DNA from 2 places in the Bradyrhizobium sp. STM 3566 genome. Region 2 is predicted to be linked to the other one. Evidence: riboswitches for the same ligand, from Rfam matches in the RefSeq annotation. Region 2 holds a riboswitch; the other holds the start of a gene.
The links. Region 2 has a riboswitch for cobalamin ahead of P6U27_RS22685 (TonB-dependent receptor). Riboswitches for the same ligand answer to the same signal wherever they lie in the genome.

Region 1: another riboswitch for cobalamin. It lies ahead of metE (5-methyltetrahydropteroyltriglutamate--homocysteine S-methyltransferase); the one in region 2 lies ahead of P6U27_RS22685 (TonB-dependent receptor).

What each region holds. Positions count from the first base shown of each region.
Region 1 covers NZ_CP120692.1:6,216,605-6,220,014, reverse strand. The annotation lists partial or broken gene P6U27_RS29920 (IS5 family transposase) at 424-1,184, shown strand; cobalamin riboswitch at 1,508-1,710, shown strand; gene metE (5-methyltetrahydropteroyltriglutamate--homocysteine S-methyltransferase) at 1,813-3,410, shown strand, end outside.
Region 2 covers NZ_CP120692.1:4,680,297-4,683,706, forward strand. The annotation lists gene P6U27_RS22685 (TonB-dependent receptor) at 1-1,890, opposite strand, end outside; cobalamin riboswitch at 2,004-2,205, opposite strand; gene P6U27_RS22690 (histidine phosphatase family protein) at 2,278-2,850, shown strand; gene cobT (nicotinate-nucleotide--dimethylbenzimidazole phosphoribosyltransferase) at 2,843-3,410, opposite strand, start outside.

The DNA of each region.
Region 1 (3,410 bases), 1.5 Mb from region 2:
GCGGCTTATGCGTCCTTGCACGCACCGAATATTCGACGGCGCAGCTGAACGCCTCGACCAAGTTCCTGATGACAATTGGGAGCACGCTTGCCGCCATAGAACCGTTTCGTTCGTATCGTTGCCGGAATGTGGCTTTCGATCTCTGCCATCCTCTGGGCGCTCGCGGCCAAGAGGCCAGAGCGGCGTTTGCCGCTTCTTTCGCGACGTGCGGCTCGAGAGCAGCCTCCCGTTCGGCCGCTTTGCGGTAGAAGGCCAACGACGACGAAGCCGATCTTCATCGCCGAGCATTTGGCGTTTGGCTGGTACTGCAAATCAACGTGCTGGTCAGGCATGTTGCTGGCTTTGCCAGGTGTCTTAGGGTCTGTACCTAATTAGCGATCTCTGATTCCTTCGCACCAAGTTGATTCGGGATGGGGGACTTCGGTGCGCAAAGGGCTGTTCTGGCTGAACGACAAGCAGTGGGCTCAGATCGAGCCGCATCTGCCAACGAACCAGACCGGCCCGGCGCGCGATGACGATCGACGCATCATCAGCGGTATCATTCACATGCTTCAGTGCGGCGCACGCTGGCGCGATTGCCCGCCCGACTATGGTCCTTACACGACGATCTACAATCGTTTCAATCGCTGGGCTAAGCGCGGACATTGGCAGGCGATCTTTGAAGCGCTCGCCCGCTGCGGCAAGGATGGCGTGACCTTGTCCATCGACTCCACCTCGATCAAGGCGCATCGCTCGGCGAGCGGTGGAAAAGGGGGGAGCATGAACAGGCGATCGGACGCTCGCGCGGTGGGCGGACCACGAAAATCCACGCGCTGAGCGACCCTGATTGCAGACCTTGCGCATTTCATCTCACTCCGGGACAAGACGCAGATATTGCCGCAGGGCCGGCCCTTTTGAAACTCGCGCCGCCCATGTCTGCCCTCATTGGGGACAAAGGCTACGATGGCGACGGCTTTCGCGCCGAAATCGCCAATCGCGGCGCAAAGCCCGTCATTCCAAACAAATCCAACAGGGTGACCCTCCACACCTTCAGCAAACGCGCCTACAAAGGGCGCAATGTTATCGAGCGCTGTTTCTGCCGGCTCAAGGATTTCAGGCGTGTCGCAACTCGCTACGACAAACTTGCCAGGAACTTCTTGGCTGCCGTGCACCTCGCCGCCATCGTCGCCTATTGGATCAATTGAGTCTGAACCCTAGGCTTATTCAGCACGGATCGAGCTGGTCGATAGGGCGGCTGGATGGCGGACGCGCTCGAAGACCGGCGGGAAGCCGGGGCATCAAATGCGTTCTGCTCCAGGCAGCGGTGCCTGCCGGCGCAAGCCGCATTTGTCCCTTCCACCATCTGGCGTGCGGGCCCGGGGCAGCTGTGACGGTTATTACAATATGGCTGACTGGAGAGCCTTTCTCCATCGAGGCAACGATAAGGATGCGCGGCCCTTCGCGTAGCGGATGTCGCAGCACCAGCTTGAGACATAATCTGAGAGGTTGACGGAAGACTTGTCTTGCCGATATCCCAAGTCGTCGAGGTTCTCCGGTCCCACTTGATCCGGAGCTAAGAGGGAAGCCGGTGAAGATGCCGGCGCTGCCCCCGCAACTGTGAGCGGCGAGCCGCTGTCCAACGATGTCACTGAAGCCTGCGCGGCTTCGGGAAGGCCGGACAGCAGCAATGACCCGTGAGCCAGGAGACCTGCCCCGACAATATATTCGTCCACGGGCGGGGTGTCCCGGTGGTGCGCCAAGCAGCCGTCGCACCGTGCGACTTCCCCTGCCTGCGTCCGCCATGGCCTTTGCCCCCAACATGGGGTTACCGCTATGTCTCTTCTCTCCCTTCCGGTTGCCACGCTCGGAACGCCACGCATCGGTCCAAGGCGCGAGCTCAAACTCGCTCTAGAAAGCTACTGGGCCGGAAAAAGCAGCGAACAGCAGTTGCTCGAGGACGCAGCTGGCCTGCGTGCCGCGAACTGGGCTCGTCAGAAATCTATCGGCGTCACGGTCATTCCATCGAACGATTTCTCCCTCTATGACCAGGTGCTCGACACAAGTGTCATGGTTGGCGCCATCCCGGAGATCTACGCTTCGAAATCCGAACTCGTTTCGCTCAAGACGTACTTCGCCATGGCCCGTGGTTCACAAGTCGACGACCAGGATGCGACTTGCGGTGATCAACCGTGCGGAGTTGGCGCACCCGCGCAGGAGATGACCAAGTGGTTCGACACCAACTACCACTACATGGTTCCCGAGTTTCACACGGGACAGACTTTCAGGCTATGCTCTCGCAAGCCGATCGAGGAGTATGAGGAAGCCAAGGCTCTCGGCTTTCAGACCCGCCCTGTCCTGATCGGGCCGGTTACATTCCTAAAGCTCGGCAAGAGTCCCGATCCTGCGTTCCAGCCACTCTCGCTATTAGATGAGCTGATACCAGTCTATATCGAGGTTCTGCAGGAATTGGCCCAACGTGGGGCTAATTGGGTTCAGTTCGACGAGCCCTGCCTGGTTCTTGATCTGGATGAGGGGATGCGAAAATCTTTGCGGCATGCCTATGACCGGCTCGCAAAGGAGGGGCCGGCCATCAAGATCATGGTTGCCAGCTATTTCGGCGACCTCGGCGACAATCTGCACACCGCCTTGAGCCTGCCAGTTGCCGGAGTGCATCTCGATCTGGTTCGAGCGCCACAGTTGTTGGACCAGATCATCGCTGGCGGCCGAAGTGATCTCGTCATGTCGCTCGGTGTCGTCGACGGCCGGAATGTATGGCGGTCGAATTTGTCCTCGCTGCGCCAACGGCTCGAACCCGTGATTGCGAAGCTCGGCAAAGATCGTGTACAGATCGCCCCATCCTGCTCTCTGCTTCATGTTCCGGTCGATGTTGGCCTCGAGACGGGGCTCGCTTCTGACGTCAAGAGCTGGCTTGCTTTTGCGGTCCAGAAGATGCGAGAGCTTGCGATCCTGGCGCGGGCACTCGCAGGCGACCAGAATGTCGCGCCAGCTCTTGCCGAGTCGGAATGTGCCGCGACTGTCCGCCAGACTTCGCCCAAAATCCGTGATGCCAATGTCGCTGTGCGGATGAAAGCGATCGATCAGACCATGCGTCGCCGCGCGAGCCCATTTGCCCGTCGTGCCGAGATCCAAAGCAATCGTTTCGGACTACCGCCTTTTCCTACCACGACGATCGGATCGTTTCCGCAGACCACAGAGGTCCGGAATGCCCGTGCGGCGCATGCGCGAGGCGCGATGAGCGACGAGCAATACGACAGGTTCCTCAAGGAGGAGACTGCGCGCGCTGTACATTGGCAGGAGGACATCGGTCTTGACGTCCTGGTGCACGGCGAGTTCGAGCGCAATGACATGGTGCAGTACTTCGGCGAGCACCTCGCCGGCTTCGCATTTACCAGGAACGGATGGGTGCAGTC
Region 2 (3,410 bases):
GCCCTTCGATTCCTGCCGCCCGGCGATATTGAGCGCCTGCCCGCCGGCCGCCGCATAGACATTCTTGCGCAGGATGTCGTAGGCCGAGAACGACCATTCCGCCCGGTTGTCCCAGAACAGGTGCTTGACGCCGGTCTCGTAGGTGCGCGCGGTAGTCAGGTCGAGCGGCTGGGTCGGCCCGAGCAGGAAGATGTTGTTGGCCGCGATGTCGGCGCCAGTGGCGTACTGGCTGAAGAAGGTCAGGCCGGGAACGGCCTCCCAGGTGTAGCCGATGCGGCCGGTGACCGGCGCCCAGTCTTTCGTGAAGGGAAAGCCTGCCTTCTCCAGCCCGGTCTTGTCGGTCCAGTTGCGGTCGAGCCCGATGTGCTCGACACGCAGGCCGCCGATCAGCGCGAAGCTGCGTGTCAGCTTCAACCGGTCCTCGAACGACAGCGCTTCGTTGTCAATCCGTGCGGTCTGCCGCTGAATTGTAAGGGGGCCGTAAAAGCCCCTGTCGAAGTTTACCAGTGGGACGGAGTCGTTCGGGAAGGGGAAGGCCGCTCCGGGCCGAACAAAATCAAGAAAGCTCGACGACAAAGTCGTGACGAGGCGATTGTCGAAACCGGCGACGTTCGCGTCCCAAATCAGGTCGGTGATGTTGCCGACAAGACGCTGGCTGTGCGCGACATAGAAGCGCTCGCGATCCACTAGGTTCGTAGTGGAGTTGAACGCCTCGACTTCGTTGTTGAACCAGGTCCGTTCCGCGCCATAGCCATAGGCCTGACTCTTGAGCGTCAGGTCGGGCGCCAGCTTCAACTCGAAGCCACCCCGCAGCCACACCTCCTGCGCCACGTTGCGATTGTCGAGGACGTTGTAATTGGTGTTGAAGGTGCGGTCGTCGATCGTGATAGCGCCAAGATTGGTGTTGTTGTAGTTCGAAACGTAGTTGCCGGAGACGATCCCCGTCGTCGCATGCGAGCCGCTGAAAGCGATCGGCACCAGTGGCGCGCCCCAATAGGCCTTGCCGCGGTCCTCGCGGTACTCGATCGCACCCCAGACCTTGAGACCGTCGGAGATGCGGTAGTTGAGCTGCCCGGACACGTCGAACGTCCTAGTATAGGTGTCGTCGACAAAGCCGTTGAGCGAGGAGCGGCTGATGTCGAAGCGGTAGTCGAGGCCCCGGACGTTGGTGCTGCCGCCCGAGCCGTAATGGGCGCGGAACGAGTTCAGGGAATCGTACGAGAAATCCGCCTCGTTGCGGATCGCTCCGGTATGCGGCTGCTTGGTGACGAAGTTGATCGCGCCGCCCGCGGCGCCCTCGCCCGAGATCAGCGAGGCCGGACCTTTCAGGAATTCCACGGCCTCCAGATTGGCGGTGTCGACGATCCGCGAGGTCATGTTCTGCGGACCGATCTTGATGCCGTTGTAGAGCGTGTTGATCTGGCTGTTGGTGAAGCCGCGCATGGAGAAGGCCGAAGGTTCGGCCGGGTTGTCGCCGGAGGTGACGCCGACCGCGCCCTGCGCCACCTCGGACACGGTGCGATAACCCTGCTCGCGCATGGTTTCGGCGGAGATCACCTCGACGGTCGCGGGCGTCTGCCGCACCGTCAGTCCGAGCCGTGAGGCGCTTTCGGCCACCACATTGCTGTTGAGCGGCGTCTGCACGGCTGCGGCCGGCGCGGCGGGCTTCGGCGCTGCGGATGCCACCGGCCTGCGCACTGCCGCGCGACGCGTGCCCGGTGCGTCCCGGGCAGCCGGCTTGCGCGGTTGGGCGGGCGATACCTCGACGGGCGGCAGCGGCTCCCGGGCTTGCTGCGCCAGTGCGGCCGGCAGATCAACAACGGCAAGTAATGTGAATGCGACGGAGGCAAGCGGGAAGCGGCGCGGTCGTACGTTACGGATGGAAGACACGGTATAGGACCTCGGTATGACGTCAGTGGCACGTCACAGCGAACGAGGTCTCACCCTTGGCCTTGAGCCGTCCGATGAAGCCGAATGTCTGTACTCCCCGACCGACATCTTCGCGTGTGACCACGGCTGACGGCAGGTCTCCTGGCTCGCGGGTCATGACCGCTTCGTCGCCTTCCCGGGACCGAGGACCCAGTGGCTCGTGACGAAGGATTATCCGCTCACAGTTGCGGGGGCAGCCACGGTATTGGGGACAACGCCCCGCACCGCATTCCCTTTTCATTCCCTCTCGGGAAAACCGTCGCGAGCATCTAGGATTACCATCAGGACAGAGTCAATGTGGCAGTTGCGGCGTTGTGGCCACAGCGACCAACTTCCTTGGAGATAAGCATGGAAGGCGAGACGCTCCTCTGGTTGATCCGGCATGCGGCCGTCGAGGGCGCAGCCGGAGCGATCCATGCAGACGATGCGCGGGCCGATCTCGGCGATCACGCGGCATTGGCGGCTCTGCGGCAGCGCTTGGCGCCGGACGCCACCAGCTATGCCAGCCCGTCGCGACGCACGGTCGAGACGGCGCGCGCACTGGGGCTCGCACCGGAGTTGGTCAGCGAATTCCGCGAGCAGGATTTCGGTGACTGGACCGGTCATCGGCATGACGAGCTCGCCGCGACCGGTGGCGATGCCTATGCGCAGTTCTGGCGCGATCCGGCGCGCGGACAGCCGCCGAACGGCGAAAGCTTTATCGATCAGGTCGCGCGCGTCCGGCTGGGTCTGTCGCGGATTGGCGCAGGCTCCGCAGCGCTGGTCGTACATTCCGGCACCATCCGCGCCGCGCTCTGCATCGCGCTGGACCTGACACCGCAAGCCGCCTTGCGCTTCGTGATCGATCCGCTGTCGCTCACCCGGATCGATCGGCTCGCGAACGGCTGGCGCGTCGTTTCCGTCAATCAGCGCATCAGCTAGGCCGATCCGGTACGTTGGCCTGTGCGAACGTCGCCATTCCGTTGTGAAGCGCACAGGCCGAGCGGACCAGCGGCAGCGCGATGGCCGCACCCGATCCTTCGCCAAGCCTGAGATCGAGGCTGATCAGCGGCTGCACGTCCAGGGCCCGAAGCACGAGGCGATGCCCCAGCTCTGCCGATTGATGCGAAGGCAACAGGTAAGGCTGGCACGACGGATTGAGCCGCACTGCCGCCAGGGCCGCGACCGACACGATGAAGCCGTCGATCAGCACAGGGATGCGGCTCTGCGCGGCCGCAATGATCGCACCTGAGATCGCCGCGATCTCGAGGCCGCCGACGGCGCACAGGATCTTCTCGGCCGAGGCTCCGGCAACGCCGTGGCGTGCAATCGCCGCATCGATCACCCGCGCCTTGTGCGCGCGGCCCAATGCATCGACGCCGGTGCCGCTGCCCGCGATCTCCTCGGCGCTCACGCCGAGCAAGCTCGCCGCGATCGCCGCTGACGTGGTGGTGTTGCCAATGCCCATCTCGCCGAAGATCAGGAGATCAGGCTGGCTGGCT